Linked DNA regions of Salinarimonas sp.. The protein of the gene in region 1 binds, or shares a complex with, the protein of each later gene. Links are inferred from orthologs where the notes say so. Each region holds a gene or a part of one and is shown in the gene's direction. Other genes may lie near its edges.

Region 1 (4,808 bases):
GGAAGCGGATCGCGTTCTGGGCGGTCATGGGTGCGTGTGCGTTCATGGCTCGAGGCGTTTGGGCGCGGGGCCGGTGGAGAGATTCCCTGTCGCCTCGATTTGGGAGCCTTAGGGTTAACGGTGGGTTAACCGCGGCTTTGGGGACGGCAAGTTTTGCCGGCCGTGCAGCGCCGCCCGTCGGCGCGCGACCATGCACGCGCGCCGAAATCGGCGGCGTCGAGAAGGCGCAAGCGCAGATGGGCTTCTCAGAGCATGGAGGCGAGCGCGTCCGGCGCGGCCAGGATCGCCCGGGCGGCCTCGCTGTCGCGGTCCATCTGCGCGATCAGCGCCTCGGCGCTGTCGAATCGCGCCTCGCCGCGGATGAAGCCGGCGAGCTCGACCCCGACCGTCCTGCCGTAGAGGTCGCCGGAGAAATCGAACACGAAGGTCTCGAGCAGGGGCGCGCCGTTGTCGAAGGTCGGCCGGCGCCCGAAGCTCGCGACTCCGTCGCGCACGATGCCGTCGACCGCCAGTCGCACGGCGTAGATTCCGTGGGCGAGGCCGCAGCCCTCGGGCAGGCGCATGTTCGCCGTCGGGTAGCCCAGGGTGCGCCCGCGCTTGTCGCCGTGACGCACCTCGCCGAGAACGAACCAGCGGTAGCCGAGAAGCGCGTTGGCGCGGGCGATGTCGCCGTCGCTCAACGCCGTGCGGATGGCCGAGGAGGAAACCGGCGCGCCCGCCTCCTCGACGACCGGCACCACGTCGCACCTGATGCCGCGCGCGGCGCACAGCTCGGTCAGCACGGCGGGCGTGCCGGCGCGCTTCGCGCCGAAGTGGAAATCGTAGCCGACGACGACGCCCGACGCGTCGAGGGCGCCGACGAGAAGCTCGTCGACGAAGGCGTCGGGGCTCATGCCGGCGAGCGCGGCGTCGAAGGCGCGCACGTGCACGGCCTCGACGCCGACCCGCTCGAGCACGCGGGTCTTCTCGGCCTGCGGCGTGATGCGGAAGAAGGGCCTGTCCGGCTGGAAGAACGCGCGCGGGTGCGGCTCGAAGGTGAGCACGGCGCTGGCGACGCCACGGGCGGTCGCGCGCTCGCGGGCGTTGGCCAGCAGCGTCTGGTGGCCGCGATGGACGCCGTCGAAATTGCCGATGGCGACGACGGGGCCACGCCGGTCGGGCGCGGGCGCGACGTGCGTGGCGGAGGCCGAGACGGCGGAGGGCTGCGAGGACGGGGCGGTCATGGTCACGGAAGTGCGTCAGCCGCGCGGCCGCGTCAAGCGCCGGGCGGACGAAGGCGTCTCGCGCTCCGTGCCGTCCCCGGCCGGAGCCGGCGACGCCGGCGCAGGGGATGACAGGTGGAGCCTCCCCCCGGTCAGGCGCGGTTGCGCGAGGGCACCGCGACCCAGGCCTCGCCCTCGAGCACGGGGCGGCTGTCGACGCTCGCCTCGCAGAAAAGGCGGGCGCGCCGGCGCTCGGGCACGAGCTCGACGATCTCCACCACGGCGGAGACGACGTCGCCGATGCGCACGGGCCCGAGGAATTGCAGCGATTGCGACAGGTAGACGGCGCCCGGCCCCGGCAGGCGCGTGCCGAGGATCGCCGAGATCAGGCTCGCCGTGAACATGCCGTGGGCGATGCGCTGGCCGAAGCGCGTCGCCTGGGCGTAGCGCTCGGACAGGTGCAGCGGGTTGGTGTCTCCCGAGATCTCGGCGAAGCGCTCGAGATCGGCCTCCATGACCGTGCGCATCAGGCTGGCCTGCTGGCCGAGCGCCAGGTCCTCGAAATAAAGAACGGGAAACGTCCGTTCGCGCTGCGCGAGAGCGTTCGCGGCCATGACGGGGGTTCCTTCTCCATGGACCACAACAATAAAGCGCTCGGGCAACGATCTTCCATGAGACTTTGGTTCCGCAAAACTTAAGTCGTACGCGGCTCCACGAGGCCGCGCGCGGTTAACCGCTTTTCAAGACCGGCCGCGGTAGAAGGCGAGCATCGGCGTCCCTCCGCGGAGGCCGCCTCGATCACCGTTTCAGCGCCGCCCGCGAGAGGCGGCGGGTCGCGTAACTCGGAGCTTGGGACATGGCCCTCGACCTTAAGATGCCGATTCTCGTCGTCGACGATTATCAGACGATGGTCCGCATCATCCGCAACCTCCTCAAGCAGCTGGGCTTCGAGGACGTCGACGATGCGAGCGACGGAACCGCGGCGCTCGCCAAGCTCAAGCAGAAGAAATACGGCCTCGTGATCTCCGACTGGAACATGGAGCCGATGACGGGCTACGAGCTGCTGCGCCACGTGCGCTCGGACGAGACGCTGCGCGTGACGCCCTTCATCATGGTGACCGCCGAATCGAAGACGGAAAACGTCATCGCGGCGAAGAAGGCCGGCGTGAACAATTACATCGTCAAGCCCTTCAACGCGCAGACCCTCAAGTCCAAGATCGAGGCCGTCTGCGGCTCCTGACGCCGCCGATCCACGAGGAGCGCCCGGCGCGCGAACGACAGGCGCGCGCGGGGCGCCCCGGCCACGCGAGAACGGCAGAATAGGTGGCGAGCATGGCGGCGACGGCGGCACGGCAGACCCGCGCTCAGGCGCGGGGGCACAACATCGATCCCGAAGGCATCGATCTCGGCCTCATCGTTCGGGAGCTTCAGGCGGTGGCGGACTACGTCACCAACATCAAGCGCGAGATCGGCGCGCTGCGCGCCAACGAGATCTACCGCGCCCGCCTGCCGGTGGCGCACGACGAGCTCGGCAACGTGGTCAACGCCACGCAATCGGCGACGAACACGATCATGGCGGCCGCCGAGGAGATCCTCGGCGCGACCCACGACGATTTCGAGACCTACCGCGATTTCGTGCAGGAGAAGGTGCTGGCGATCTTCGAGGCCTGCTCCTTCCAGGACATCACCGGCCAGCGCATCACCAAGGTGGTGGACGAGCTCAGCCAGGTGGAGAAGCGCCTCTCGCGCTTCGCCGAGGCGGTGAACGCCCGCGACCAGTCCGGCCAGGTCGACCCCGAGGACGCGGCCAAGCAGGCCCGCAAGGAAGCCCTCCTCCTCAACGGCCCCCAGACCGCCGACGTCGCGGTGAGCCAGGACGACATCGACGCGCTGTTCGGGTGAGGGTGAGGGTGAGGGGCGAGAGCCTCGGCCACGTTGACCGCCCTCGCTCCGACGTTGGAAATACGCACTCGCGGATGTCATCCCGGATTGCGAAGCAAGTCCGGGACCCAGATCCACAGACGGGTCCTCGAGCGCGCATCGCGCGCTCTTCGCTCCACCGCCAAGCGCATTCCCGCCTCCCAGTGCAGCCCAAGGGCTGCAAGACGACCGGCTGTGGTTCTGGGTTCCGGGCCCGCTTCGCGTCCCGGAAAGACAGGGTGGTATCGCGCACCCACTTTCCGGTCTCTTCGCCCCTCCAGCCCCGCGCAAGCCTCCCCCGCCATCGTCGCCTTCGAGACCCCGCACCCGGCGAGGAGGCGTGCATGCTGGCGACGGCTCTGTCCTACAAGCTCGTGGCGAGCGACATGACGCGCACGCTCGCGCGCACGGCGCAGACGCCGCAGGCGGCGCGCGAGATCGCGTATTACCGGGAGAACATCGAGACGGTGACGTCGATCGAGGATCTGCTGGGCGACGACCGCCTGTTCGCCTTCGCCATGAAGGCGCACGGCCTCTCCGACATGACCTACGCCAAGGGCTTCATGAGGAAGGCGCTGGAGGAGGGGATCGATTCCCGCGACGCCTTCGCCGTGAAGCTCGTCGACAAGCGCTACCGCGACTTCGTCGAGACCTTCAACTTCAAGCGCTACGGCGAGACCGCGACCGTGTTCTCGCGCGTGAAGGAAGGCACGATCGACAAGTACGTGCGCATGACGCTGGAGGAGACCGAGGGCGCCAAGAACGAGGGCGTTCGCCTGGCGCTCTATTTCGAGCGCAAGGCGCCGAACCTGAAGAACGTCTACGAGATCCTGGCCGAGCCCGCCCTCGCCCAGGTGGTGCGCACGGCGTTGGGCCTCCCCGACGCGATCCAGGGCGCCGACGTCGACAAGCAGGCGCGGATGATCGAGGACCGGCTGAAGCTCGCGGACTTCGAGGATCCGGCGAAGCTGGCCAAGTTCCTCGAGCGCTTCGCGAGCCTGTGGGACGTCGCGAACCCGCCGGCGCCCGCCGCCGCGCCCACGATCCTCATCGGCCAGCCGGTCACCGCCCAGATCGGCTCGGACCTCTTGATGAGCCTGCAATCCATCCGAATCGGACGCTGAGGGGAGCCCGATGCAGCCGTCCATCTACGTCGCCCTGTCCGGCCAGGTGGCGCTCGAGCGCCGCATGGAGACGATCGCCCGCAACGTCGCCAACATGAACACGGTCGGCTACCGCGCCGACGAGGTGACCTTCGAGCAGCTCCTGTCGAGCGCCGGCAAGGACCCGGTCTCCTTCGCCTCGGCCGGCGAGACCTTCGTCTCGCGCCAGGCGGGGGGCCTGCAGCAGACCGGCAACCTCCTCGACTTCGCCGTCGACGGGAACGCGTACTTCGCCTTCGAGGGGCCGAACGGGCCGGTCTATACCCGCGACGGGCGCTTCTCGATGAACGAGAACGGCGAGCTCGTGACGGTCGCCGGCTACCGCGTGCTCGATGCCGGCCTCGCGCCGATCCAGCTCGACCCCGACGGCGGCCCGCCGGTCGCGGCGCGCGACGGCATGCTGGAGCAGAACGGCGTGCAGGTCGGGGCGCTGGGGCTGTTCGCGATCCCGGAGGCCGCGCGCCTCGCCCGCTTCGAGAATGCCGGCCTCGTGCCCGACATTCCGGCCGAGCCCGTGCTCGAC
Region 2 (4,390 bases), 2.2 Mb from region 1 along the record:
CGGAACCGCAAGGGGAGGCTCTGGTCGCCGCTCTGCCGCCGCCCATCGGGCTGACCGAGCGCGTGCCGCTCCACGCGCTCTCCGGATACGCCCTCGACGGCCTCGACCCCGTCACGTACTTCCTTCCCGGCGGGCCGCAGCCCGGCGCCGTCGCGCACGAGACCGTCTGGCGCGGCGCAGCCTGGCGCTTCGCCAGCGCCGCGAACCAGGCGGCCTTCGAGGCGGGGCCCGCGCGCTTCCTCCCGCGGCTCGGAGGCAACGATCCGGTCGCGCTCGCGCAGGGGCGCCTCGCCGAGGGCCGGTCCGACCTCTACGCCGTCGTCGAAGGGCGGCTCTATCTCTTCCACGATCCCGCGAGCCGCGCGCGCTTCACCGGCGCGCCGGAGACCCTCGCCACGGTCGAGGGCGCCTGGGAAGCGTTGCGCGAAAGCCTCGTCGACCCGGCGAGCGGCCGCGGCGCATCGCCTTGATCTTTGCAAGGCGCAGCCACGCCGCTACCAAGAACCGTGGGCGTTCCTGCGCCCGAATCGCATCCGCGCCGGTTCCGCCGGTACAGGCCCCTCGGAGGTCCCATGGCCACGGTCTCGCTCGATTCCCTCGATCTCGCCGCTCTGCTCTGCTCGCGCGTCTGCCACGACGTGATCAGCCCCGTGGGCGCGATCGTGAACGGCCTCGAGGTGATGGAGGAGGAAGGCGGCGACGCCGAGATGAAGGAGTTCGCGCTCGACCTCATCCGCAAGAGCGCGCGCCAGGCCTCCGCCCGCCTCCAGTTCGCCCGCATCGCCTTCGGCGCCGCCGGCTCGGCCGGCGCGGCGATCGACCTCGGCGATGCCGAGACGGTGGCCAAGGGGTTCTTCAACGACGACCGCACCCAGCTGACCTGGGACGCGCGGCGCATGCTCCTGCCGAAGAACCGCGTGAAGCTTCTGCTCAACCTCGTCGTCATCGCCGCGCAGGGCATCCCGCGCGGCGGCACGATCGCGGTGACGGTGGAGGGCGACGAGCAGGCCTCCCGTTTCGTGGTGCGCGCCCAGGGCAAGGCGGCGCGCGTGCCCACCCACGCTCCCGCCCTCGTCGCCGGCGAGGCGGAGGACGGGGTCGTCGACGCTCACGCGATCCAGGCGTACTATACCGGATTGGTAGCGCGCGCCGCTGGCATGGGGGTCGGGTTCGCGCTCGACGGCGACGTGGTCACCATCACCGCCGAGCCGTCGTAGAATGGTTGAATTCCGTTAAGCATCGCACGTGTCCGGAAGAGACGATCCTCGGCGCGAGAGGAAACGGAACTTAAACGACTTTCGCGGCACTCTCGATCCAACCCGGCCCAGCCTCTGGTGGATCGAGATATCTCCATGGATGAACTGCTTCGCGAATTCCTGACCGAGACGAGCGAGCACCTCGATACGGTCGACGTCGAGCTCGTTCGCTTCGAGCAGGACCCCAACAACGAGAAGATACTCTCGAACATCTTCCGGTTGGTCCATACGATCAAGGGGACCTGCGGGTTCCTCGGCCTGCCGCGGCTGGAGAGCCTGGCGCATGCGGCCGAGACCCTGATGGGCCGCTTCCGCGATGGCCTGCCCGTCACGTCCAACGCCGTGACGCTGATCCTCGCGACGCTCGACCGGATCAAGGAGATCCTCGCCGAGCTCGAGCGCACCGCGGCCGAGCCGGAGGGCGAGGACGTCGACCTGATCGGCGAGCTCGAGCGGATGTCCACCGCCGACGAGGCGGCCCTCCTCGCCGAGGACGCCGCCGCGCCGGCCGCCGAGGCCGCGCCCGAGGCGCCCGCCGCCACGGCGACGCCCGAGCCCGAGCCCGAGCCCCCGCTGGTCGTGCAGGCGCTGGAGCGCGAGCTGAAGCCCGGCGAGGTCTCGCTCGACGACCTGGAGCGCGCGTTCCTCGAGGCGCCCGGCCCCGACGACGACATCGCCCCGCCCCCCGCGCCGGAGCCGGTCGCCGCAGCCGCGCCCGCCCCGGAGCCGAAGGTCGAGGCCGCGCCCGTCGCGCCGAAGGCCGAGGCCAGGGCCGAAGCGAAATCCGAGCCGACGCCGGAGGCGAAGCCCGCGGCGCGCAACGGCCAGGCCGCCGAGAAGGAGGCCTCCGAGGGCGCCGGGTCGGGCGACAACGTGACCAAGGTCCAGACGATCCGCGTCAACGTCGACACGCTCGAGCACCTGATGACGATGGTCTCGGAGCTGGTGCTCACCCGCAACCAGCTGCTCGAGATCGCGCGCCGCCACGAGGACAACGGCTTCAAGGTCCCGCTGCAGCGCCTCTCGCACGTCACCGCGGAGCTGCAGGAAGGCGTCATGAAGACGCGCATGCAGCCGATCGGCACGGCCTGGCAGAAGCTGCCGCGCATCATCCGCGACCTCTCCTCCGAGCTCGACAAGAAGATCGAGCTCGTCATGCAGGGCGCCGACACCGAGCTCGACCGCCAGGTGCTCGAGGTCATCAAGGACCCGCTGACCCACATGATCCGCAACTCGGCGGATCACGGCATCGAGACGCCGGCCGAGCGCCGGGCGTCCGGCAAGTCCGAGCGCGGCACGATCCGGCTCAACGCCTATCACGAAGGCGGCACGATCACGATCGAGATCTCGGACGACGGCAAGGGCCTGAACTTCGACGCCATCCGCAGGAAGGCGATCGATCGCGGGCTCGGCAGCGAGGCCGAGATCGAGCGGATGAGCGAGGCGCAGATCGCCAAGTTCATCTTTCACCCGGGCTTCTCGACGGCCAAGCAGGTCACGGCGGTCTCCGGCCGCGGCGTGGGCATGGACGTCGTCAAGACGAACATCGAGCTCATCGGCGGCACGGTCGAGATCGTGTCCGAGCAGGGCAAGGGCACGACCTTCACCATCAAGATCCCGCTGACGCTCGCCATCGTCGCGGCGCTCATCGTCGCCGCCGGCGACCAGCGCTACGCCATCCCGCAGGTGGCGGTGCTCGAGCTCGTGCGCGTCAAGAAGGGCTCCGACCACCAGATCGAGCGCATCAACGGCACGCCGGTGCTGCGCCTGCGCGACCGGCTGCTGCCGATCGTGCCGGCCAGCCAGGTTCTCGGCATGGACAGCGCCGACGCCGGGCCGGGCGACGAGGGCTTCGTCGTCGTCTCCCAGGTCGGCCGCCAGCGCTTCGGCATCCTCGTCGACGGCGTCTTCCACACGGAAGAGATCGTCGTGAAGCCGATGTCGACGAAGCTGCGCCACATCCCGCTCTTCTCCGGCAACACAATCCTCGGCGACGGCGCCGTGGTGCTGATCATCGACCCGAACGGCGTCGCCAAGATGGTCGGCTCCGGCACCGCCGAGCAGCAGTTCGGCTTCGAGGACATGGGCGAGACGGAGGAGACGAACGACGTCGAGACCGTGACGCTCCTCGTCTTCCGCGGCGGCGGCGAGAGCCTCAAGGCGGTGCCGCTCTCGCTGGTCACGCGCCTCGAGGAGATCGACGCGACCAAGATCGAGTGGGTCGGCGGGCGTCCGCTGATCCAGTACCGTGGCAAGCTGATGCCGCTCGTCACCGCCGACCCGACGATCCAGATCAAGTCCGAGGGCAGCCAGGCTCTCGTCGTGTTCTCCGACGGCGAGCGGGCGATGGGGCTCGCGGTCGACGAGATCGTCGACATCGTCGACGACGTGCTCGACATCGAGCTCGTGGCCGACCGCTCCGACCTCGTCGGCTCGGCCGTGGTGCGCGGGCGCGCCACCGAGATCGTCAACGTCGCCCACTACCTGCCGCTCGCGCACGAGGACTGGACGCGGAGCGGGCCGCCGAAGATCGCGAGCCTCTCGCGCACGCTGCTGCTGGTCGACGACAGCCCGTTCTTCCGCGACATGCTCACCCCGGTGCTCAAGGCCGCGGGCTTCAAGGTGATCACGGCGGGCTCGACGGAGGAGGCGCTGCAGGTGCTCGCCGCCGACAAGCGCATCGACGTCATCGTCACCGACATCGAGATGCCCGGGCGCGACGGCTTCGCGCTGGTCGAGGCGGTGCGCGCCCAGGCGCGGCTGCACGACGTGCCGGTGATCGCGCTCTCCTCGGGCGTGACGCCCGAGGCGATCGATCGCGCGCGTCGCCTGCGCATCTCGGAATTCGTCGCCAAGTTCGATCGCTCGGGCCTCGTCGCCGCGCTCGCCGAGACCGGCGCCGCCGACGCCCGTTCCCTGGGAGAAGCCGCATGATCGCCGCCAATTCGAACGAGACCGGGCGCGACGGCCGCGCCTCCGGCGAGATGGAGGAATTCGTCACCGTGATGGTCGCCGACCAGATGTTCGGCCTGCCCATCGACCGGGTGCACGACGTCTTCATCGCCTCGTCCCTCACCGCCGTGCCGCTGGCCCCGCGCGAGATCGCCGGGCTCTTGAACCTGCGCGGCAAGGTG

The links. The genes of interacting proteins can lie anywhere in the genome.
Region 2: the proteins of ABL310_RS17350 (region 1) and ABL310_RS07365 are in contact, whole or in part, in a solved structure (PDB 1A0O), measured with the Escherichia coli proteins. The link is inferred for Salinarimonas sp. from one-to-one orthologs.

The regions. Positions count from the first base shown.
Region 1 is NZ_CP157794.1:3,738,918-3,743,725, forward strand. Bases 899-3,750 are described here. They hold ABL310_RS17350 (response regulator), read left to right. Parts: upstream 899-2,058; coding sequence 2,059-2,442; downstream 2,443-3,750. Other genes in these bases: ABL310_RS17340 (bifunctional riboflavin kinase/FAD synthetase), read right to left, coding at 899-1,223; ABL310_RS17345 (MaoC family dehydratase), read right to left, coding at 1,355-1,816; ABL310_RS17355 (protein phosphatase CheZ), read left to right, coding at 2,535-3,104; ABL310_RS17360 (DUF1217 domain-containing protein), read left to right, coding at 3,467-3,750. Outside these bases: septum site-determining protein MinC, read right to left, coding at 1-28; more of ABL310_RS17340, read right to left, coding at 246-898; more of ABL310_RS17360, read left to right, coding at 3,751-4,246; flagellar basal-body rod protein FlgF, read left to right, coding at 4,257-4,808. UniProt on the Escherichia coli protein: Involved in the transmission of sensory signals from the chemoreceptors to the flagellar motors.
Region 2 is NZ_CP157794.1:1,571,919-1,576,308, reverse strand. What follows is about bases 978-4,390. They hold ABL310_RS07365 (hybrid sensor histidine kinase/response regulator), read left to right. Parts: upstream 978-1,352; coding sequence 1,353-4,190; downstream 4,191-4,390. Other genes in these bases: ABL310_RS07360 (chemotaxis protein CheW), read left to right, coding at 4,187-4,390; chpT (histidine phosphotransferase ChpT), read left to right, coding at 978-1,217. In the rest of the region: ABL310_RS07375 (YHS domain-containing (seleno)protein), read left to right, coding at 1-470; more of chpT, read left to right, coding at 573-977. UniProt on the Escherichia coli protein: Involved in the transmission of sensory signals from the chemoreceptors to the flagellar motors. CheA is autophosphorylated; it can transfer its phosphate group to either CheB or CheY.